2 linked regions of the Tenggerimyces flavus genome follow. Each later gene encodes a partner of the first gene's protein in a complex. Links are inferred from orthologs where the notes say so. Each region holds a gene or a part of one and is shown in the gene's direction. Other genes may lie near its edges. The genes, in order: tig and rpsG.

Region 1 (11,626 bases):
CAGGTCAGCGCCGAGGACCGCGAGGCCGGCGCCGCGTTCTACCGCGGCATCGTGCAGATCTACACCGAGAACATGCTCGCGGCGGTCGAGGAGATGCCGCTGCTGCCTTCGGCGTGGCGAGGGGCGGGCTCGTTCGGCGACGAGCTGCTCCGGCTGACGCCCGAGGAGACCCGGCGGCTGGCTTCGGAGGTGCACGAGATCGTCGCCCGGTATCGGCGCGACTCCCCGACCGCGGCCGCGGAGGCTGAGGGGACCGTGCCCGTCTCCCTGCAGTTCCAGCTCTTCCCCCGTCCAGGAGTGCTCGCTCCGGAGGAGTCGTCATGAGGTCTCGTCGAGGGTTGATCGGGTTGCTCGCCGCTCAGGCGGTGTCGCTGACGGGTACGCGGATGTCGGCGATCGCGATCCCGTGGTTCGTGCTCGTGTCGACCGGGTCGGCGACGATGACCGGCTTGGTCGCGGCGTGCGAGATGGCGCCGTACGTGCTGTTCAAGGCGCTGACCGGGCCGTTGGTCGACCGGATCGGCGCGCGGCGGGTGAACATCACCGGCGATCTGGTGTCGGCGGTCGTCGTCGGGTTGATCCCGTTGCTGCACGTGCTTTCTGTGCTGTCCTTCCCTTTGTTGTTGGTGCTCGTGGCTGTGGCTGGGGCCATGCGTGGGCCGTCGGACTCGGCGAAGGGCGTGCTGATCCCGGACGTGGTCGCGCAGGCCGGGGTGCCGATGGAGCGGGCGACCGGGTTGTCGGCGATGGTCGAGCGGTCTGCTTCGACGTTCGGGCCGGCTCTGGCGGGAGTGATCGTGGCGATGCTCGGGCCGTTGACGGCATTGGCCTTCGACGCCTTGTCGTTCGCGGTGTCGGCGGTGATCGTGGTGGCGACGGTGCGTTCTTCTGCCGCTGCTTCGCGGGAGCCGTCGAAGTCGGATGCTCTGCCGTACTTCCAGCGGCTGAAGGAGGGCTTCTCGTTCCTGCGCCGCGACCGGCTGCTGCGACTGATCGCGCTGATGGTCGGCGTGACGAACGTGCTGGACTCCGCGTTCGCCGCCGTGCTCGTCCCGGTGTGGGCGCTGTCGCACGGGCACAGCGCCTCGATGGTGGGGCTGCTGTTCGCCGCGATGATGGCGTTCTCGGCTCTGAGCGCCCTGGTGACGGCGGCCGTCGGGCATCGGATGCCGCGGCGGGCGACGTACCTGATCGGCTACCTGGTGACCGGTCTGCCGCGCTTCGTCGTGCTCGCCATCGCCGGAGCGCCCGTCTGGCTGGCCGTGGGCGTCTTCGCGGTAAGTGGGTTGGCGTCTGGCGTGCTGAACCCGATCCTGGGTGCCGTGATGTTCGAACGCATCCCTCGCCACCTGCTCGGCCGCGTGCATGCCCTGACCGACTCCCTCGCCTGGGCCGGCATCCCCTTCGGTCCCCTGCTGGGCGGAGTGTTGGTCGGCCTCGTCGGCCTGACCCCGGTGCTGGTGGGGTTCGGCATCGTCTACCTACTAGCCACCACGCTGCCCGCGTTCGCCCGCGAGTGGACCGAGCTGGACCGGCCGCGGGACGATCGCGCGTCGGTGCCGGTGTCCGCATGAGCACGCCGTTCGTCAAACGCAGGGCGCGACCTGAGCCGGGGTCGATCCCCGAGGCGTTGGGCATGTTCGCCGCGGAGGTGCGCTTCTATCGCGAGATCGCTCCGACGGTCGGGGTGCGGGTGCCCGCCTGCTTCTCGGCGACGGAGGACGACCGTGGGACTCTGCTCGAGCTCGAGGACCTGACCGCGTGGACGCCGGGCGCCGATCCGGTGGCCGTGGCGCGTCTGCTGGCTGCCCTGCACGAGCGTTGGCGCTCGGATGCCGCCGACCGGTGGCCTTGGCTGCGCCGGCCTGGGGCCGCGGTCGACCTGGTCGGGTCGCTCTTCGACTCGACCTGGCCTGCTGTCGCGCGCCGCACGGACTGCACGCCCGCCACCTTCGCCTTGGGCGAACGTCTCCGCGGGCGGCTTCCCGCGATCGTCGGCGATGCCGCTACGGCTGGGCCGCTCACCCTCGTTCACGGCGACGCGTCGATGCGCAACGTACGGACCAGTCCGGACGGAGAGATCGCCTTGCTGGACTGGGAGGACGTCGGAGTCGGCCCTGGGCTGGGCGACCTCGCCTGGTTGTTGGTGTCGTCGGTCTCGGCGCCACAGTGGGACGACACCATCGCGGCCTATGGGACGTCGGTTGGTCTTCGTCCTGCCTTGTTGGCCGCCGTGTCCCAGGGGATCTTGTCGTACGCGGACTCTCCTGACGGCTCCGCTGAGGCGCTCGGCTGGCTGAGCCGGTTGGACGAGGCTGCCCGCCGGCTCTAGGCGACCTCGTAGCGCAGCCAGAGCATGCCGTCGGACTCGGCGTGGGTGGAGAGCAGGCGGAGGTTGGTCGGGAGCTCGCCCTTGGCGAGGGGCACGCCGTCGAAGATCGTCGGCGTGCCTGCTCCACCGATCGCGTACGGGGAGACCATGAGGTGGATCTCGTCGATCAGGCCGGCTCTGAGGAGAGCCCCGTTGAGGCCGCCGCCGGCTGTCGACTTCACGCAGGTGACGCCGAGGCTCGCCTTCATTTTGCGCAGCGCCTCAGCCAGGTCGACCCGTTCGTCGCCGGCGACGAGGTAGCAGAGACGGCGCATGCGGAGGAACTGGAGGTACGCGGCGGGGGTAGCTCTGCTGACGAGCACGAGCACGTCCCACTCACCGTGGTCCTCGTCCTCCCACTCGACGCGGCCACGGCTGTCGACGGTGGTGAACCACCTCTCGTGGCCCTGGCGATGGACGACTTCGTCGGGTAGGAAGTCGGAATAGAGGACCTCCGGTGGTTCCTCCGGCGGCAGCCCTGCGACCGGTCCAGCCGTCGACCGGGCGAGCGAGCCGCTTCCTTCGAGAATGGCCTGCGGTTGGTAGAGGCGGTCGATGAGCTCCGACCGCGCCGCCTCGAGGCTGGGCGTACTCGCGGGCTTCACCGCCTCCCAGTCGCGCTTGGCGTCCTCGTCGAACCACAGCTGGTCGCGTCGGTGCGCGATCCGCCCATCGACGGACATCCCCACCGCCATCACAACCCGCGCCCTGTCGTCGTTCGCCATGGCAGTTGCCTACCAGCGACCACCGACAGGTCCAGCGCTACGGCGAGCCGGCGTCGTCGAGGTCGCGCCGGAAGAGGACGGTGGTGCCGCCGTTGCCGGCGTAGTTCGCGATCTCCTCGGCCGTCATGCCCAAGCTCCGGTGGAAGGCGATCGAGCCGGCGTTGCCCGGGCTGGTCACGGCCTCGAGCCGCGTCGCGCCGGCCTTCCGCGCGTTCGCGGTGAACGTCGCCCACAGGTCGCGCGCGATGCCGCGGCCGCGATACGGCTGCCTGGTCGCGACCAGCTGCACGTACCCGAGGCCGTCCGCTGTCACCGTTCCGCACAGGTAGCCCGCAATGACCGGACCGTCCATGGCGAGCAGCGCCCAGCCGCCGAACTGGCGGAACCAGGTCGCCGCATGCAGCGCGCGCAGGTCCCGGCCGTCCCAGAACTCCTCGTGCGCCGCGAGCAACTCCCCCAGCACCTCGGCGTACCGATCCTGGGGGAACGGGACGATGTCCGTGGGCATGCCTACTCCCTGACCTGGGGGTTTGGCGTGGGGAGCGGGCGACGAGAATCGAACTCGCGTAGCCAGTTTGGAAGACTGGGGCTCTACCATTGAGCTACGCCCGCGTGGTTGTGCACAGACATGATCGCATGCGCCGGGCTGAACGCACGAGCAGGTATCCCGTCCACTAAACTCGCAGGCGGAACCGCAGACAAGAGCGTAGCGTCACGTCTCGCGGACCCGCGGGGAGTGGCGCAGCTTGGCAGCGCGTCGGCTTTGGGTGCCGAAGGCCGGGGGTTCAAATCCCCCCTCCCCGACGAGCTAGACCTGTGTGCTGACCACGGCAGCGTGCGAGCCCGGGGGGCGACCCCCGGACCCTCGCGTGTCGCTGGCGTACACTGCCCACGGCGCCGGTGCCGCATACCCGCAGGCCAGTGAGCGCGCCACACCACCTGTCGTAATGCCGAGGAGATTCACCATCGTGAAGAGCGCCGTCGAGACCCTGAGCCCGACGCGGGTCCGGCTGACCGTCGAGGTTCCGTTCGAGGAGCTGAAGCCGAACCTCGACGCCGCGTACAAGGAGATCGCGAAGCAGGTGACGATCCCCGGTTTCCGCAAGGGCAGGATCCCGCCGCCGATCATCGACCAGCGCGTCGGTCGCAGCTTCGTGCTCGACCAGGCGATCAACGACGCGCTCCCCGCGCTCTACTCGAGCGCGGTCCAGGAGACGCAGGTCGAGCCGGTCGGCCAGCCGGAGGTCAAGCTCGACGACGAGTTCGTCGACGGCGGCGAGTTCAAGTTCACCGCCGAGGTCGACGTACGTCCGGAGATCACGCTGCCCGAGTACCAGGGCATCGAGGCGAGCGTCGACGCGTTCGAGATCGCCGAGAGCGAGGTCGACGAGCAGGTCGAGTCGCTGCGTGAGCGGTTCGGCTCGCTGCAGACCGTCGAACGTCCCGCGCAGGACGGCGACCACGTCAGCCTCGATCTGTCCGCGAGCAAGGACGGCGAGCCCGTCGAGAACGCCCAGCTCACCGGCTACAGCTACAAGCTCGCCGGCAACTCCGAGCTGGTCGAGGGTCTCGACGACGTGCTCCGCGGCAAGCAGGCCGGCGACACGGCGACGTTCGTCAGCAAGCTCCCGGCCGGTGACCTCGCCGACCAGGAGGTCGACATCACCGTCACCGTGCAGTCGGTGAAGGAGCAGCAGCTGCCCGACCTGGACGACGAGTTCGCCCAGCTGGCCACGGAGTTCGACACGCTCGACGAGGTGCGCGCGGATCTCAGTGAGCGGCTCGAGCGGAGCAAGCGCATCGAGCAGGCCCGCGAGGCCCGCGACGCGGTGCTGCTCAAGCTGCTCGAGGCGGTCGACGTACCCCTCCCCGAGGCCGCGCTCGCTCAGGACATCGAGCAGCGGCACGACAACCTCCGCCACCAGCTCGGGCACGCCGGCCTGACCGAGGAGCAGTACCTCCAGGCCGAAGGCCAGACGGAGGAGGAGTTCGCCGCCGACCTCGAGAAGCGTGCGCGGGACGCGATGAAGGCGGAGTTCATCCTCGACGAGCTCGGCAAGAAGGAAGAGCTGTCGGTCAGCGAGGACGACCTCACCAGCCAGATCGTGATGCGGGCGCAGCAGGTGGGCGTGAGCCCGAACGAGTACGCCGACCTCGCGATGAAGCAGGGCATGGTCCCCAGCCTCGTCCGCGAGGTGGTGCGCAACAAGGCGCTCAACCTGGTGATCGACAGCGCGACCGTGACCGACAACAACGGCCAGCCGATCGAGCTCAAGTGGCTCCGCCCCGACGGCACGATCGTGCCGGAGGACGAGCGGAACGCCGACGCCGAGGCCGACGGGTCTTCGGAGTCCGACGAGAACTAGCACCACGAACGTCCGACGACCGCACCTGCCCACCTGGCCGGTGCGGTCGTCGCGTTTCTACGCCGGATCGTCGAGGTAGACCGTGCAGAAGAACGGCAACCCGAGTCTGCCGAGGCACCCGGTCGCCTCGGGGCTGAGCCAGAAACCTCCCTGCGTGGAGTCGGACGACACATAGCACCAGAGCTCCAGCTCGAAGTTCTCGCGCAGCTCCCTCAGCCGGTCTTCGCGACCATTGAACGCGCTGAGCAGGTCGAGCAAGGCGGCGTTCAGCGGCTCCGGTCCATCGGCGAGCTCACGTTCGAGTTCCCAGCCTGCTCCGTCGTGCCGCCGTCCGGTGAAGCCGTTGCCGACGAGGTCGCCGATCTCCCAGGATCGGGTGGGGACCAGTCCGATCCATTCGCCGAACCAGGCCGCCGTTCGCGTCGCGCTCTTCGCCACGAACGTCACGAGCCCCTCCGCGACGGCCATCAGGCGGCCGATTCCGTCGCGGGGGCGAGGGCGGCGCGGCAGTGGGCGAGGCGCGTGCGGCCCCAGTCGTCGTTCAGGCCGTCGCGTTCTCGTTGCTCGAAATACGCCAGCTCCGCCAGTGTGAACAGCAGATGCACCTGCTCCCACCCCGGCAGCTCGGCATCGGATCGGCCGGCGCGGTACGCGTCCCACATCACCTGCCGGAGGGACGCGAAGTCCGGCTCCCAACCGAAGATGCCGAAGCCCCATTCACCGAAGTCGAAGTCGTGCAGCGGGTGCCCGATCCCCGCGGTGTCCCAGTCGAGCACCGTCTCCACCCGGCCGTCGGCGTCGACGAGCAGCTGCCCTTCGGTCACGTCGCCATGCAGCAGAACAGGAGGCAACGCCGCCAGCCCGCCCAATGCCGTACGCCAGATCGACGCCCAGCTCGTCGGCGGATCGAGCAGCCGAAGGACGCGATCAGCGGCGTCATCCACCAGGTCGGGTTCGAGGAACTCGTTCAGCCACGGCTGCTTCCGGCCGAACCGACCCGGACCACGCAGCTCGACCGGCAGCAACGACAGGTCGAGGCGATGCCAGCTCGCGATTGCGCCGCCGAGGCTCTCCAGCAGCCGCGACATCGCCGACAGGTCCGCGTCGTCCTCGACGTACTGCCAGAGCACGCCGAGCCGCCGCTCGTACGCGACGAACGGGCCGGCCGACAACACGCCCTCGCCCCACTGCCCGACCACCCGCGGGACACAGCGAACGCCGAGAGCCGTCAGCGCCTCGGACACCCGCGCGCCGTGCAGCAACTGCTCGTCTCGGCCCCGGCGCGGAAACAGGAACACCCGGTCCGAGCTCAGCACGGCCAGCTTCGACCAACCGTCGAAATTGACCTCGAGCTCAGCCTCGCCGACGCCGGTGAGCTCCCGAAACAGGGACAAGTCCGGCGGTGTGAGGATCGCGTGCAGGGACACGAGCCGGATGCTGTCGCACGGCGCGACCTGCGTTCAACCGAATTGACCGGTATACCTATGCCGGTGACTGACTGCTACACGTGCGACCGCGAGGCCGAGTTCGACCAGCTGCCGCCGCGCGAACGGATCGGGCACGACTCGTTGTGGCGCGTCAGCCACGCGACCGGCAGCGAACTGCTGGGCTGGCTGGTCCTCGTTCCGCGCCGGCACGTCATGGAGGTCGCCGACCTCACCGACGAGGAGGCGGCCGCGCTCGGTCGATGGCAGGTGCGGCTGGCGCGGGTGTTCGCGCAGGAGCTCGGTACGCCCAAGACGTACATCATCGAACTCGGCGAGGCGCCGGGCTTCCATCTGCACTTCCACGTGGTGCCGCGGCCGGTCGACCTCGATCCGGAGCTCCGCGGTCCGAAGATCTTCGGCTACCTGGGTCGTCCCGAGCCAGCCGAATCGCCCGCTCGGGACGCCCTCGCCACGCGGCTCGGCGCCGCGCTCGATCGGCTGAATGAGTAACTCAGGCCTGCGGCGGGCTGATGTTGACCAGCCAGGAGACGCCGTGCTGGTCCACGCACTGACCGAACTCGTCGCCCCACATCTGCTTCTCCATCGGCACGACGACCTGGCCGGAGCCGGAGAGCTTGTCCCAGTAGCCGTGCAGCGCGTCGCTGTCGTCGCCGCTGAGGCTCACCGATGAGTTGTTGCCGGCCTGGAACTCCATACCTGGCGGCAGGTCCGCGCCCGTCAGCGCGAAGTCCAGGTCGGTCTCGAGCTGGCTGTGCATGATCTTCTCGGCGCCGTCGCCTTCGATGCCGCCGATTTCGCCGTACGTGTTGAGCGTCAGGGTGCCGCTGAAGACGTCCTTGTAGAACTCCATCGCTTGCTTGGCGTTGCCGTCGAAGTTCAGGTATGGGTTGAGTCGGGAGGCCATAGCCCCTCCTTGATCGGTGCCGACGTTGGCATCTCGCACCCTAGCGAGATCGGGTGTCGGCGCGTGCCGTTTGGGGAGGAGTTTCACCCGTACGGGACTGACCGTTAACGAGACCTCGCGGCGTACGAACGCAGGGCGCGGAGGAAGTCGACGTAGCGGAAGCCGGGCCAGTACACGTCGCAGAAGTACAGCTCGGATCGCGCGGCCTGCCAGAGCAGGAAACTCGACATGCGGCGTTCCCCGCTCGTACGGATCACCAGGTCTGGATCGGGCTGCCCGCTGGTGTACAGGTGCGCGGCGAGGTCGTCGGGCGTGATCGTCTGGGCGAGGTCCTCCAGCGACCGGCCGTGGCGGGCCGCGTCGTCCAGCAGCGAACGGAATGCGTCGGCGATCTCGGTCCGCCCGTCGTACCCGATCGCGATCGTCACCTCCGAGTCGGTGTCACGTTCGGCCGTCAGGTCGACGGCGTGTTTCAGGGCGTACGCAGTCGAGTCGGGCAGCGCGTCGAGCCTTCCCGCGACCCGTACCTGCCATCGGCCCCGGCGGTGGACGAGGCGCTCGGTGATGACGGCCTCGACCAGTTCCATCAGGAACCGGACCTCGTCGTCGCCGCGCTTGCGCAGATTGTCGAGCGAGGCAACGAAGATCGTCACGTGCCGGATGCCGAGGTCGGCCGACCATTCGAGGACGCGCTCGATGTGCTCAGCGCCGGCTTTGTGGCCGAGGCTGGGGTTGGCCAGGCCGACCTGCTTGGCCCAGCGGCGGTTTCCGTCGATGACGAGCGCGACGTGCTTGGGCATCGGGCCGCCGGCGAGCTGCCGCCGCAGCCGACGGGCGTAGATCGCGTACAGCGCGTTGCGAAGGATCACGGTGCCTCCTCGAAGGGGAACCAGCCGGTGCGTTCGTACCACTGTCTGCCTGCGCGCAGATGTGCGACGACGGCCCGGTGGAGCGTGGTCTCCTGCGGGAGCGTGTCGAGCACGTTCTCACCGCTGCCCTGGCGGCCGAACACGAAGCGCAGGATTGCGCCATTCCCGTTCTCGTCGCGGTGAGGTTGCGGCGTGAGTGTGAACCGGCGCTGGAACTCGAGGATGTTCGACTCCGCGGGCAGGTAGTCGGCCAGCTGCGGGTCGAGGAGCCAGGAGTCGCAGGTGAAGAACGTGACGGGTTCGTCCGGGTAGTGCCGCGGGAAGAACTCGCGAGCGGCGGCGATGGATTCCTCGACGGCGGCCTTGTCGAGTGGACCATCCGGCGGGATGTGCACCGACAGCGCGAAACCGCCCGGCCCGTTGCTGAACGAGAGCTCGGCGCGGTTGAAGTCGAGGCGGCCGAGCTTGTAGAACACGCCGCGGAGCCTGATGGGCGGTCCCCATTGATGGCTGAGGCCAAGGCCGTTGTGGCCGGTCAGGTCTTTGTGCATGCGGATCGCGAAGGCGAGCGAGAGGGTCGCCCATGACACCTCGTCGGGTACTCCGCGTTCGGCGTGATAGCGCCGCACGGCGGGGAGGAGTGCGAGGTAGGCCCAGAGATAGAGCTGCCGGGCCTTGGCGTCTGCCGCGTTGGTCGTCAGCGGCTGCCAGGCCTGGAAGCCGTCGGTCGTGACGGGCTTACCGATCGTGGGTAGGAACGATCGGTGGAGTCGGTCGAGGATCCACCAATACGCCTTGTCCGCTTGGGGATCCGGGCGTGCCGCCAGCAGATCGGCCTGGTCTTCCCGGGGGACCTCGAGGCGATCGAGGAGCCGTTCGGCCTCGTCGTCGGGCAGCTCGGGGCCATCGACGTCGGCAGCCGGCTCGAGCGCGGCCAACCAGCGAACGGTGTGCTCGGGGGCGTCAAGCTCGCCTTGCACCACGTCGAGGTCGAGCTCCGCCATGGCCGCCAGCGTACTGTGCCCGGCATGACCATCCTGCACTTCTGCTCGCGGGCGGACTGGGCCGCGGCGCAGTCGGCTGGCGAGTATCGCGGCGACACGTTGGACACCGAGGGTTTCATCCACTGCTCCACCGCGGAGCTCGTACACGTCCCGGCGAACCTCATCGCCCGCGGCCGTACCGACCTCGTCCTGCTGGAGCTCGACCCCGACCGCGTCGACGCCCCACTTCGCTGGGAACCAGGCGACCCCACCGACACCGCGTCGCCGAAGTTTCCGCACCTCTACGGGCCCCTCCCCGTCGCCGCGGTCGTCGCCGTGCACGAGTTCCAGCCCGACGAGAACGGGGCCTTCGCGCCTCTCGCCGCAGGGTCGGGAACGTAGCCGTGCCCGACCATCCGGTGGTGATCTTGGTCAACGGGGTCCCGGGCTCGGGCAAGTCGACGCTCGCCCGACCGTTGGCTCGGGCGCTCGGGCTCCCTCTGTTCGCCAAGGACGTGATCAAGGAGACCTGGGCGGACTTCCTCGCTCCAGATGGGCGCTCGCCGCGCGAGTGGAGCATGCTCCTCGGCGCGGCCGCGAGCGAGACCATGTGGCGGCTCCTGGCCGAGTCACCGATCGGCGGCATCGTCGACAGCCCGCATACGGAGGCGATGCGACCGCACGTCGAGGCCGGCCTCGCCCGCTCCGGAATCGGCCATCCGCTCGAGCTCTGGTGCGACGTCCCGCTGGAGCTGGCCGCCCAGCGGTGTGACGAGCGCCAACCGACACGCCACGCGATCCACGCCTCTTCTGCGGGAACGATCCCAACCACCGACTCACCTGGCCCACTCGCCATCGGACCGGTCCTCCGGGTCGACACCAGCACAACGGTCGACATCGAACGGGTTGCCGCTTGGTGTCGCGAACAACCGGTCGGCCAGCGACCGTTGTCGGCCGCGGTTGCGGCGCGGCCGGACTCGGACTCTCGGCATTAGGTCACCCGTGCGAGTGACATGCTGGCGAATATGACGGCACTCAAGGCGTTGTTCATCGGCGGCACCGGAATCATCAGCTCGGCCTGCGTCGAGCGCGCGCTCGACACCGGGATCGAGCTCACCGTGCTGAACCGCGGGACGACTTCGATCCGGCCACTTCACGACGGTGCCGAGAGTGTGGTCGCCGACATCCGCGAGCCCGAGTCCGTTCGCCGGGCACTCGGCGATCGGGAGTTCGACGTGATCGTCGACTTCGTCGCGTTCACCACCGACCACGTGCAGACCGACCTCGACCTGTTCCGTGACCGGACCGGTCAGTACGTGTTCATCAGCTCGGCGTCGGCCTACCAGACACCGCCCGCGCGGTTGCCGATCGTCGAGTCGACGCCGCTGTACAACCCGCACTGGCAGTACTCGCGCGACAAGATCGCCTGCGAGTCGCTGCTGGTCGACACCTATCGCGACTCGGGCTTCCCGATCACGATCGTTCGGCCGTCACATACCTATGACCGCACCTCCCTTCCTCTCATGGGTCGCTGGACGGACATCGACCGGATGCGCCGCGGCCTCCCGGTCGTGGTGCACGGCGACGGTTCGTCGTTGTGGGTGGTCACCCACCACGTCGACTTCGCCAAGGCGTTCGTGGGACTGCTCGGCCACCCGCAGGCGATCGGTGACAGCTTCCACATCACCTCCGACGAGGTGCTCACCTGGAACCAGATCTACGAGTTCCTCGCCGTTGCCGCCGGAGTCGAACCACGCCTCGTGCACGTCGCCTCCGACACCATCGCTGCCGCCGACAGCAAGCTCGGCGCCTCACTGCTCGGCGACAAGACGCACTCAGTGATCTTCGACAACAGCAAGGTCAAGGCGCTGGTCCCCGACTACGTCGCGACGATCCCATTCGCGCTCGGCGCCCGCCAGATCATCGACTGGTATGACGCTCATCCCGAGCGCAAGACCGT
Region 2 (11,455 bases), 3.8 Mb from region 1 along the record:
CCTGGTCGACGTCGAGCTCGGCCGGCCGACCCAGCCGCCGGGTGGGCGTGACCCGCCACATCCGGGCCAGCGGACCGGGCAGAGCGTCCATTACTATAGTCCTTATAGTTTATGGGCAACACCAAACGCGGGAGACCGAGATGAACGTCCAGACCATCCGGAAGGCAACAGGACTCACGGGCCTGATCGCCGCGATCCTCACGCTCATCGAGGTGCCACTGTACTTCGTGTACTCAGGCCCACCTCCGGACGCGAACGTGCTGTTCCGCAGCCTCCTGGGCCTGCTCGGGCTGACGCTCCTGTTCGTGTTCATCACCGGCATCCGCCAGCTGATCAAGGAGGCCGACAGGTCGTACGAGTGGCTCGGCACGCTCACAGCCACCGCCGGCGGAGCCTGGCTGACCGTCCTGCTCGTCTCCACCGGCCTCGAGGTCGGCGCCGTGATCGCGGCACCAGACCCGATCGACCCGACGATCTCGGTGAGCGGCACCTACCTCCTGTACGGAACGATCGCCCGCCTCCTCGAGGGACTCTTCGCACTCAGCCTCGGCATCGCCGTCATCAAGACCGCAATAGCACCGAGATGGGTCGGCCGGTCCGCGATCGCTATCGCAGCCATCAACGCGGCCTTCGTCCCCTCGATGTTCTTCGGCAACGTCCCCGCGAACTTCTATGCCGCCAACGGCTGGGGAACGACCGCTTCGATGGGCGCCCTCACGATGATCTGGCTGATCGCCGTGAACGTCGCGATCCTGCGCGCCAAGCAGCCAAAAGCCCAGGTCGCGAGCTAAACTGGACAGGCGGGACAGCCACAGTGTCCCCATCACCCACCCTGCTTTGACCGCACTTGGTCGGACCAGGTAAGGTTCAAGACCGTGCCCGGCGTTGACTGGGCACTCATGTGTGCCCGGTGAGGGCGCGCGTGGACCCCCACGTTTCCGTCGATCAAGTCGGCGTGACGGCCTTGGCCGGGCGACACACCCGACCGCGGGGGTCGGAGCAACGACTACGAAGAAGACGTCACCGACGAAAGATAGGGAACGACGCGGTGCCCACCATCCAGCAGTTGGTCCGCAAGGGCCGCAAGGACAAGGTGTCGAAGAACAAGACGCCGGCGCTCAAGGGTTCGCCTCAGCGACGGGGGGTTTGCGTGCGTGTGTACACCACGACCCCGCGTAAGCCGAACTCCGCGCTGCGCAAGGTGGCACGCGTCCGGCTGACCAGTGACACCGAGGTGACCGCGTACATCCCCGGTGTGGGTCACAACCTGCAGGAACACTCGATGGTCCTGGTCCGTGGCGGCCGAGTGGCCGACCTGCCGGGCGTCCGCTACAAGATCATCCGCGGATCGCTCGACACGCAGGGCGTCAAGGGTCGCAAGCAAGCCCGCAGCCGCTACGGCGCGAAGAAGGAGAAGAGCTAATGCCCCGCAAGGGTCCGGCCCCGAAGCGGAAGCCGATCATCGACCCGGTGTACGGGTCTCCGCTCGTCACGCAGCTGATCAACAAGGTGCTGCGCAGCGGGAAGAAGGCACTCGCCCAGCGCGTTGTCTACACAGCGCTCGAGGGCTGCCGCGAGAAGACCGGCACCGATCCGGTGATCACGCTCAAGCGGGCGCTCGACAACGTCAAGCCGGCCCTCGAGGTCAAGAGCCGCCGTGTCGGTGGCGCGACCTACCAGGTGCCGATCGAGGTGCGTGCCGAACGTTCGACGACCCTCGCGCTGCGGTGGCTGGTGAGCTACTCCCAGGCCCGCCGCGAGAAGGCCATGGCGGAGCGTCTGATGAACGAGATCCTGGACGCCTCCAACGGTCTCGGCGCGAGCGTGAAGCGACGCGAGGACACGCACAAGATGGCGGAGTCCAACAAGGCGTTCGCCCACTACCGCTGGTAGTTCACAGCGGGATGTAGGGGCGCCGCGACTCCTGCAGCGAACCCATAAAAGACTTCTACGAAAGACCTGACGAGCCTGATGGCGACCGACCTTCGCACTGTCGACCTGGCCACGATCCGCAACATCGGCATCATGGCCCACATCGACGCGGGCAAGACCACGACCACCGAACGCATCCTGTTCTACACCGGCATCACCTACAAGATCGGTGAGGTCCACGACGGTGCTGCCGTCATGGACTGGATGGAGCAGGAGCAGGAGCGCGGCATCACGATCACGTCCGCCGCGACGACCTGCCACTGGAAAGACCACACCATCAACCTGATCGACACCCCCGGGCACGTCGACTTCACCGTCGAGGTCGAGCGCAACCTGCGCGTCCTCGACGGCGCCGTCGCCGTGTTCGACGGGGTGGCCGGAGTCGAGCCGCAGTCGGAGACCGTCTGGCGGCAGGCCGACCGGTACGGCGTCCCGCGGATGTGCTTCGTCAACAAGATGGACCGTGTTGGCGCGGAGTTCCACCGCTGCGTGGAGATGATCGTCGACCGGCTGAACGCGACCCCGCTGGTGCTCCAGCTGCCGCTCGGGTCCGAGGCCGACTTCATCGGCGTCATCGACCTGGTCAACATGCGCGCCCTCACCTGGCGTGGCGAGCCCGAGAAGGGCGAGGACTACACGATCGAGGACATCCCGGCGACGCACACCGAGGCCGCTCGGGAGTGGCGAGACCGGCTCTTCGAGGCGCTGGCCGAGGCCGACGACGAGATCATGGAGCTCTACCTCGAGGGCCAGGAGCCCACGACCGAGCAGCTCCAGACGGCGATCCGGCGCGCGACCATCGCGAGCAAGGTCACCCCCGTGCTCTGCGGCACCGCGTTCAAGAACAAGGGCGTCCAGCCCCTGCTCGACGCGGTCGTCGACTACCTGCCCAGCCCGCTCGACGTGGGTTCGGTCACTGGTCATTCGCTGAAGAGCGAGGAGGAGATCCTCGAGCGCGACCCCGACGAGGAGGCTCCGCTCGCGACGCTGGCGTTCAAGATCATGAGCGACCCGCACCTCGGCAAGCTCACGTACCTCCGGATCTACTCCGGCACGCTCACCTCCGGGACTCAGGTGCTCAACAGCACCAAGGACCGCAAGGAGCGGATCGGCAAGATCTACCGGATGCACGCGAACAAGCGTGAGGAGATCGAGAAGGCCACGGCCGGCTCGATCGTCGCGGTGATGGGCCTCAAGCAGACCACCACGGGTGAGACGCTCTGCGACCCGAACCAGCCGATCATCCTCGAGTCGATGAACTTCCCGGCGCCGGTCATCTCGGTGGCGATCGAGCCGAAGACCAAGAGCGACCAGGAGAAGCTCTCCGGAGCCATCCAGCGACTCGCGGACGAGGACCCGACGTTCCAGGTCCGTACGGACGTCGAGACCGGCCAGACCATCATCTCCGGGATGGGCGAGCTCCACCTGGACATCCTGGTCGACCGGATGAAGCGCGAGTTCAAGGTCGAGGCGAACGTCGGCAAGCCGCAGGTCGCCTACCGCGAGACCATCCGCAAGAAGGTCGAGAAGGTCGAGTACACCCACAAGAAGCAGACGGGTGGCTCCGGCCAGTTCGCGCGCGTGATCATCGACATCGAGCCCACAGGCGGCGAGGGCGATGGTGGCTACGAGTTCGTCAACGCGGTGAGCGGTGGACGGATCCCGCGGGAGTACATCCCGGCCGTCGACGAGGGCATCCAGGAGGCGATGGAGTTCGGCGTACTCGCCGGCTACCCCGTCGTCGACATCAAGGTGACCTTGCGCGACGGTGCCTACCACGAGGTCGACTCGTCCGAGCTCGCGTTCAAGATCGCCGGATCTATGGCCTTCAAGGAAGCGGCACGGCGGGCCGGCCCGGCTCTGCTCGAGCCGGTCATGAGGGCCGAGGTCACGACGCCCGAGGACTACCTCGGCGACGTGATCGGCGACATCAACAGTCGTCGCGGGCACGTTCAGAAGATGGACGAGTTCGCGGGTAACAGGGTCATCACCGCGCTGGTGCCGCTGTCGGAGACGTTCGGTTACGTCAGCGACCTGCGCAGCAAGACCCAGGGGCGCGCAGTGCCCCACATGGAGTTCAACTCGTACGCCGAGGTTCCGAAGTCGGTGTCCGAGGAGATCGTCAAGAAGGTCCGGGGCGAGTGAGCGGGGAGACCCGCGCGTAGTCCCTGTACACCAGTCCCGTAAAGTTTCGCGCCTAGTTGAACGGCGTAGTAAGAAAGAAATCAGGAGGAGCCCGAAGTGGCGAAGGCGAAGTTCGAGCGCACCAAGCCGCACGTCAATATCGGCACCATTGGGCACATCGACCACGGGAAGACCACGCTCACCGCGGCGATCACCAAGGTGCTGCATGACAAGTACCCGGATGTGAACCCCTTCTACGCCTTCGACCAGATCGACAAGGCGCCGGAAGAGAAGCAGCGCGGCATCACGATCACGATCGCGCACGTGGAGTACCAGACCGAGAAGCGCCACTACGCGCACGTGGACTGCCCGGGTCACGCGGACTACATCAAGAACATGATCACCGGCGCGGCCCAGATGGACGGCGCGATCCTCGTGGTCGCGGCGACCGACGGTCCGATGCCCCAGACGCGTGAGCACGTGCTGCTCGCCCGTCAGGTCGGCGTGCCGTACATCGTCGTGGCTCTGAACAAGTCCGACATGGTCGACGACGAGGAGATCCTCGAGCTGGTCGAGCTCGAGGTCCGGGAGCTGCTCAACGAGCAGGAGTTCCCCGGCGACGACGCTCCGGTCGTTCGCGTCTCGGCGCTGAAGGCGCTCGAGGGCGACGCCGAGTGGGGCGAGAAGATCCTCGAGCTCATGGCCGCCGTGGACGAGTCGGTCCCGGAGCCCACGCGCGAGATCGAGAAGCCGTTCCTCATGCCCGTCGAGGACGTCTTCACGATCACCGGTCGCGGCACGGTCGTGACCGGCCGAGTCGAGCGCGGCATCCTCAAGGCCGGCGCTGAGGTCGAGATCGTCGGCATCAAGGACGCGTCGACCAAGACGATCGTCACCGGCGTCGAGATGTTCCGCAAGATCCTCGACGAGGCTCGCGCGGGTGAGAACGTCGGCCTGCTGCTTCGTGGCACCAAGCGCGAAGAGGTCGAGCGTGGCCAGGTCATCGTGCAGCCGGGTACCACCACGCCGCACACCGACTTCGAGGCGCAGGTCTACATCCTGTCGAAGGAAGAGGGCGGACGGCACACGCCGTTCTTCAACAACTACCGCCCGCAGTTCTACTTCCGTACGACGGACGTGACCGGCGTGGTGCACCTCCCCGAGGGCACCGAGATGGTCATGCCGGGTGACAACACCGAGATGCGCGTTGAGCTGATCCAGCCCATCGCCATGGAGGAGACGCTGACCTTCGCGATCCGCGAGGGTGGCCGTACGGTCGGCTCCGGCCGGGTCACCAAGGTTCTCAAGTAGGTTCAAGCGATCGGGGTGGGACTCCTCACAGAGTCCCACCCCGATTAGCGTGCTGGCAGGGCGGTCTGGCATACTTGCCGGGTTGCCTGCGACAGGCCGCCGAGGCGTGTCCGCGTTTCTCACGCGCGTGACATGGCCGACCCGGAGACCTGGTCAGCATTTCCCATGCATGCATGACGGGAACAACACCTGCGTCCGGTCCCACGACTGGACGACGACCCCCACCGGATCCAGAAAACCAAGGGATCCATGCGGTTCGAGTACGCGACACACCCGACCGCGGGGGTCGGCGGAATGGCACGGACAGGACGCATTGGCCGCAACGGGCGAACAGGCCCGAGCGTAGGAGAGAAGGACATGGCGGGACAGAAGATCCGCATCAGGCTCAAGGCCTACGACCACGAGGTCATCGACAGCTCGGCGAAGAAGATCGTCGAGACGGTGACGCGTACGGGCGCCAAGATCGCCGGGCCGGTTCCGCTGCCCACCGAGAAGAACGTCTTCTGCGTGATCAAGTCGCCGCACAAGTACAAGGACAGCCGCGAGCACTTCGAGATGCGGACCCACAAGCGGCTCATCGACATCATCGACCCGACGCCGAAGACAGTCGACTCGCTCATGCGTCTCGACCTGCCTGCCGGTGTCGACATCGAGATCAAGCTCTGAGGGACTGTTACTGATGAGCACCGTGAAAGAGGGCCGCAAGCAGCGCGGCCTGCTGGGCGAGAAGCTCGGCATGACCCAGCTCTGGGACGAGCAGAACAAGCTCATCCCGGTCACCGTGGTCCAGGCCGGACCCTGCGTCGTGACGCAGGTCCGTACGCCGGACACCGACGGCTACTCGGGTGTGCAGATCGCGTTCGGCGCGATCGACCCCCGCAAGGTCAACAAGCCCGACTCGGGGCACTTCGCGAAGGCGGGCGTGACGCCGCGGCGGCACGTGATCGAGCTGCGTACTCCCGACGCGTCGGAGTACACGACCGGTCAGGAGCTCACCGCTGAGGTGTTCGAGGCCGGCCAGATCGTCGACGTCACCGGGCAGAGCAAGGGCCAGGGTTTCGCCGGCGTCATGAAGCGGCACGGCTTCCACGGTCTGCGCGCGAGCCACGGCGTCGAGCGCAAGCACCGTTCGCCGGGCTCCATCGGCGCCTGCGCCACTCCGGGCCGCGTGTTCCGCGGTCAGAAGATGGCCGGCCGGATGGGCGGCGAGCGCGTCACCACGCAGAACGTGAAGGTGCACGCGGTCGACGTCGACAAGGGCCTGATCCTGCTCCGCGGCGCCGTCCCCGGCGCGCGTGGCTCGGTCGTCCTCATCCGCAACGCCGCGAAGGTGGTGGCCAAGTGACCAGCGTCGACGTACTGAACGAGACCGGCGCCAAGGCCGGCTCCGTGGACCTCCCGGACGAGATCTTCGACGTCCAGGTGAACATCCCGCTGATCCACCAGGTGGTCGTCGGCCAGCAGGCCGCGGCCCGCCAGGGGACGGCGTCCACCAAGACCCGCGGCCAGGTCCGCGGCGGTGGCGCGAAGCCGTACCGGCAGAAGGGCACCGGCCGCGCCCGGCAGGGCTCGCGGCGTGCGCCGCAGTTCGCCGGCGGTGGTGTGGTGCACGGCCCGTCGCCGCGCTCGTACGACCAGCGGACCCCCAAGAAGATGAAGGCCGCCGCGCTCCGCGGCGCCCTGTCGGACCGGGCTCGCAACGGCCGGGTGCACGTGGTGACCGGACTGGTCGGCACGGAGCTCCCGTCGACCAAGGCCGCCGCTGCCGCGATCGCCGCGATCACGTCCCGCCGCCACGTGCTGGTGGTGCTGGACCGCGACGACGAGTTGGGCTGGAAGAGCCTGCGGAACGTCCCGAACGTGCACCTGATCGTTCCGGACCAGCTCAACACCTACGACGTGTTGACGTCCGACGACGTGGTGTTCACCGCGGCGGCGTTCCAGGAGTTCTCCGGCATCGAGGTCGTCGCCGAGAAGGCAGCGCCGGCCAAGAAGGCCGCCGCGAAGAAGGCAGCGGCCAAGAAGACCGCGGACTCCGATCCCGAAGAGGGTGGCGAGACCGACGCGACGATGGTCGAGGCTGCGCCGGCGAAGAAGGCCGCAGCAGCTAAGAAGACCGCCAAGAAGGCTGCGGCGAAGAAGACCGCTGACAAGCCGGCTGAGAAAGAAGAGGAGGGTGACGAGTGAGCGCCATTCACAAGGACCACCGCGACGTCCTCCTCGCGCCGGTGATCAGCGAGAAGAGCTACGGCCTCCTCGACCAGAACAAGTACACGTTCCTCGTGCACCCCGATGCCAACAAGACCGAGATCAAGATCGCGGTCGAGAAGGTGTTCAACGTCAAGGTCACCGACGTGAACACCCTCAACCGGCAGGGCAAGAAGCGCCGCACGCGGTTCGGAACGGGGACGCGCAAGAGCACCAAGCGGGCGATCGTGACCGTCCAGGACGGGCAGCGGATCGACATCTTCGGCGGACCAGTGAGCTAGGGGACTGACGAATGGCTATCCGTAAGTACAAGCCGACGACCCCGGGTCGTCGTGGCGCGAGCGTCTCGGACTTCGCCGAGCTCACGCGTTCGACCCCGGAGAAGTCGCTGCTGCGCCCGTTGGCGAAGAAGGGCGGCCGGAACAACTCCGGCAAGATCACGACGCGTCACCAAGGTGGCGGTCACAAGCGCGCGTACCGGCTGATCGACTTCAAGCGGTACGACAAGGACGGCGTGCCGGCCAAGGTCGCGGAGATCGAGTACGACCCCAACCGCACGGCGAACATCGCGCTGCTGCACTACGCCGACGGCGAGAAGCGCTACATCCTGGCGCCCGCGAGCCTGAAGCAGGGACAGCAGATCGAGAACGGCCCGAGCGCGGACATCAAGCCCGGCAACAACCTGCCGCTGCGCAACATCCCGGTCGGCACCACGATCCACGCGATCGAGATGCGGCCCGGCGGTGGCGCCAAGATCGCCCGGTCCGCCGGTGCGTCGGTGCAGCTGCAGGCGCGCGAGGGCTCGATGGCCACGCTGCGGATGCCCTCAGGCGAGCAGCGCATGGTCGACGTACGGTGCCGCGCGACCGTCGGTGAGGTCGGCAACGCCGAGCAGAGCAACATCTCGATCGGCAAGGCCGGCCGGAACCGCTGGAAGGGCAAGCGCCCGTCCGTGCGTGGTGTGGCGATGAACCCCGTCGACCACCCGCTCGGTGGCGGTGAGGGCAAGTCGTCCGGTGGTCGGCACCCGGTGTCGCCGTGGGGCAAGCCCGAGGTCCGCACCCGCAAGTCGAAGCCCAGTGATCGGCTCATCATTCGTCGCCGCCGCTCTGGTAAGCACCGCTAAGGAGCCTTGAAAGATGCCACGTAGCCTCAAGAAGGGCCCCTTCGTGGACGGCCACCTGATCAAAAAGGTGGTGGTCCAGAACGACAAGGGGACCAAGCAGGTCATCAAGACCTGGTCCCGACGCTCGATGATCGTGCCGGCCATGCTGGGCCACACGATCGCGGTGCACGACGGTCGCAAGCACGTTCCGGTCTTCGTGACCGAGGCGATGGTCGGCCACAAGCTCGGCGAGTTCGCCCCGACTCGGACCTTCCGCGGTCACGAGAAGGACGACCGTAGGAGCCGGCGCCGGTGACCGCGACAACTGGGAGTGACGTCATGGAAGCCCCCGTCCAGGCACGGGCGGTCGCGCGGCACGTACGTGTGTCGCCGACCAAGGCCCGTCGGGTCGTCGACCTCATTCGAGGTCTGCCGACCGAGGATGCGGTCGCGATCCTGCGGTTCGCGCCGCAGGCCGCGAGTGAGCCCGTACGCAAGGTGCTGGAGAGTGCGGTGGCCAACGCCGAGCACAACCTCCAGCTCGACGCGGGCGCGCTCCGCGTGGCCATCGCGTTCGTCGACGAGGGCGGGACGCTCAAGCGCTGGCGTCCTCGCGCGCAGGGTCGGGTCACCCCGATCCACAAGCGTGGTTGCCACATCACCGTGATCGTGGAGCCGGTCGAGGAGCCTGAGGCCGACACCAAGGCGGCCAAGAAGACCGCCAAGAAGGCACCGGCCAAGAAGGCGCAAGCGAACAGGAGGGCCCGGTAGTGGGACAGAAGGTCAACCCGCACGGGTTCCGGCTGGGTATCACGACCGACCACAAGAGCCGTTGGTACGCCGACAAGCTCTACAAGGACTACGTCGGCGAGGACGTGTCGATCCGCCGCCTGCTCACCAAGGGCATGGAGCGGGCCGGCATCTCCAAGGTCGAGATCGAGCGCACCCGGGACCGGGTCCGCGTCGACATCCACACCGCGCGTCCGGGCATCGTCATCGGCCGCCGTGGTGCGGAGGCCGACCGTATCCGCGCGGACCTGGAGAAGCTCACCGAGAAGCAGGTGCAGCTGAACATCCTCGAGGTGAAGAACCCCGAGGTCGACGCGCAGCTCGTCGCTCAGGCCGTGGCCGAGCAGCTGGCGAGTCGGGTCGCGTTCCGCCGCGCCATGCGTAAGGGCATGCAGAGCGCCCAGAAGGCCGGCGCGCTCGGTATCCGGATCCAGTGCTCGGGACGACTCGGTGGCGCGGAGATGTCGCGCTCGGAGTTCTACCGCGAGGGTCGGGTGCCGCTGCACACGCTGCGTGCCGACATCGACTACGGCTTCTACGAGGCCCGTACGACCTTCGGCCGCGTCGGCGTGAAGGTCTGGATCTACAAGGGCGAGGTTCCGGTGTCCCGGGCCGAGCGCGAGAAGCTGCAGGCCGAGGCCCGCGCCAACGCGCAGCGCCGTCCGAGCGGCGGCGACCGTGACCGTGGCGACCGCGGTGGTCGCGGCGGCCGTGGTGGCGGCGGCGGTGGCCGTGGTGGCGACCGCGGTGGTCGCGGCGGTCAGGGCGGTCAGGGTGGTGGCCAGGGTGGTCAGCGCGGCGGTGGCGACAACGCCGGCGCTCAGCAGCCCCAGGCACAGGCTCCGGCTCCGGCGGCAACCGAGGCCCCGAGCGCAGGACAGGAGGGCTGACGCGTGCTGATCCCGCGGCGGTTCAAGCACCGCAAGCAGCACACGCCCAAGCGTGGCGGCATGGCCAAGGGCGGTACGACGCTGGCGTTCGGTGACTACGGCATCCAGGCACTGGAAGGCCACTTCGTCACCAACCGGCAGATCGAGTCCGCGCGTATCGCGATGACCCGGCACATCAAGCGTGGCGGAAAGGTGTGGATCAACATCTTCCCCGACCGCCCGCTGACCAAGAAGCCGGCCGAGACCCGGATGGGTTCCGGTAAGGGTTCGCCCGAGTGGTGGATCGCGAACGTGAAGGCTGGCCGCGTGATGTTCGAGCTCTCCGGCGTGCCGGAGGGGATCGCCCGCGAAGCTTTGCGGCGCGCGATCCACAAACTTCCTATGAAGTGCAGGTTCGTGAAGAGAGAGGCGGGTGACTTGTGATGGCAACGGTTTCGAAGGCCACCGAGCTCCGCAACCTCGAGGAGCTCGAGCTCGTCGACAAGCTGAAGGAAGCCAAGGAGGAGCTGTTCAACCTCCGCTTCCAGGCGGCGACCGGCCAGCTCGAGAGCCACGGCCGGCTCAAGATCGTCCGCCGGGAGATCGCGCGGATCTACACGGTGATGCGCGAGCGCGAGCTCGGCATCACGACCGCGCCGACCGCTGAGACGACGGAGGGTGCCGCATGAGCGCTAACGAAGAAGTAACGACGGCGACCGCTGTGGCGGACACCGACAAGCGTGGCTTCCGCAAGACCCGTGAGGGCCTCGTGGTGAGCGACAAGATGGACAAGACCGTTGTCGTCGTAGTCGAGGACCGTGTGAAGCACGCCCTCTACGGCAAGGTCATGCGGCGTACTCACCGACTCAAGGCGCACGACGAGGCCAACGAGTGCGGTGTCGGCGACCGGGTGCTCCTGATGGAGACCCGTCCGCTGTCCGCCACCAAGCGTTGGCGCATCGTCGAGATCCTCGAGAAGGCCAAGTAACGACTGCCGATCCGCTCACTTGCTGAGCAGGTCGTTGGACATGGGAGAACTAAGGTGATCCAGCAGGAGTCGCGACTCAAGGTCGCCGACAACACGGGTGCGAAGGAGATTCTCTGCATCCGCGTGCTC

The links.
Region 2: the proteins of tig (region 1) and rpsG are in contact, whole or in part, in a crystal structure (PDB 3GTY), measured with the Thermotoga maritima proteins. The link is inferred for Tenggerimyces flavus from one-to-one orthologs. Residues at the interface, in WP_004081061.1 of Thermotoga maritima: Glu122, Val124, Val129, Leu130, Tyr133, Glu188, Gly259, Ile262, Tyr263, Glu266, Ser270, Glu273, Gln274, Glu277, Arg308, Gln311, Ile312, Ser315, Tyr316, Glu325, Arg329, Arg336, Leu363, Phe366, Trp367, Arg373, Leu377, Arg381, Leu384, Glu387; in WP_004081843.1 of Thermotoga maritima: Lys34, Lys52, Lys55, Glu59, Arg62, Gln63, Glu66, Asn67, Lys69, Val71, Arg95, Ala109, Lys110, Lys111, Gly112, Arg113, Pro114, Glu117, Glu121, Ile124, Ala125, Tyr127, Asn128, Asn129, Thr130, Gly131, Lys135, Asp139, Arg142, Met143.

The regions. Positions count from the first base shown.
Region 1 is NZ_JAFBCM010000001.1:6,425,632-6,437,257, forward strand. Bases 3,309-6,263 are described here. They hold tig (trigger factor), read left to right. Parts: upstream 3,309-4,064; coding sequence 4,065-5,462; downstream 5,463-6,263. Other genes in these bases: JOD67_RS30210 (GNAT family N-acetyltransferase), read right to left, coding at 3,309-3,604; JOD67_RS30230 (DUF4279 domain-containing protein), read right to left, coding at 5,520-5,930; JOD67_RS30235 (aminoglycoside phosphotransferase family protein), read right to left, coding at 5,930-6,263. Also shown: JOD67_RS30190 (helix-turn-helix domain-containing protein), read left to right, coding at 1-324; JOD67_RS30195 (MFS transporter), read left to right, coding at 321-1,574; JOD67_RS30200 (phosphotransferase family protein), read left to right, coding at 1,571-2,332; JOD67_RS30205 (RibD family protein), read right to left, coding at 2,329-3,096; more of JOD67_RS30210, read right to left, coding at 3,134-3,308; more of JOD67_RS30235, read right to left, coding at 6,264-6,889; JOD67_RS30240 (HIT family protein), read left to right, coding at 6,947-7,399; JOD67_RS30245 (VOC family protein), read right to left, coding at 7,401-7,814; uppS (polyprenyl diphosphate synthase), read right to left, coding at 7,919-8,683; JOD67_RS30255 (acyltransferase domain-containing protein), read right to left, coding at 8,680-9,687; JOD67_RS30260 (DUF952 domain-containing protein), read left to right, coding at 9,712-10,068; JOD67_RS30265 (P-loop nucleotide/nucleoside kinase family protein), read left to right, coding at 10,089-10,661; JOD67_RS30270 (SDR family oxidoreductase), read left to right, coding at 10,692-11,626. UniProt on the Bacillus subtilis protein: Involved in protein export. Acts as a chaperone by maintaining the newly synthesized protein in an open conformation. Functions as a peptidyl-prolyl cis-trans isomerase.
Region 2 is NZ_JAFBCM010000001.1:2,650,747-2,662,201, forward strand. The notes cover bases 374-3,157. They hold rpsG (30S ribosomal protein S7), read left to right. Parts: upstream 374-1,422; coding sequence 1,423-1,893; downstream 1,894-3,157. Other genes in these bases: JOD67_RS12400 (hypothetical protein), read left to right, coding at 374-791; rpsL (30S ribosomal protein S12), read left to right, coding at 1,049-1,423; fusA (elongation factor G), read left to right, coding at 1,972-3,157. Outside these bases: JOD67_RS12395 (TetR/AcrR family transcriptional regulator), read right to left, coding at 1-91; more of JOD67_RS12400, read left to right, coding at 141-373; more of fusA, read left to right, coding at 3,158-4,077; tuf (elongation factor Tu), read left to right, coding at 4,174-5,367; rpsJ (30S ribosomal protein S10), read left to right, coding at 5,725-6,033; rplC (50S ribosomal protein L3), read left to right, coding at 6,047-6,712; rplD (50S ribosomal protein L4), read left to right, coding at 6,709-7,554; rplW (50S ribosomal protein L23), read left to right, coding at 7,551-7,856; rplB (50S ribosomal protein L2), read left to right, coding at 7,868-8,701; rpsS (30S ribosomal protein S19), read left to right, coding at 8,715-8,996; rplV (50S ribosomal protein L22), read left to right, coding at 9,020-9,451; rpsC (30S ribosomal protein S3), read left to right, coding at 9,451-10,359; rplP (50S ribosomal protein L16), read left to right, coding at 10,363-10,782; rpmC (50S ribosomal protein L29), read left to right, coding at 10,782-11,027; rpsQ (30S ribosomal protein S17), read left to right, coding at 11,024-11,326; rplN (50S ribosomal protein L14), read left to right, coding at 11,381-11,455.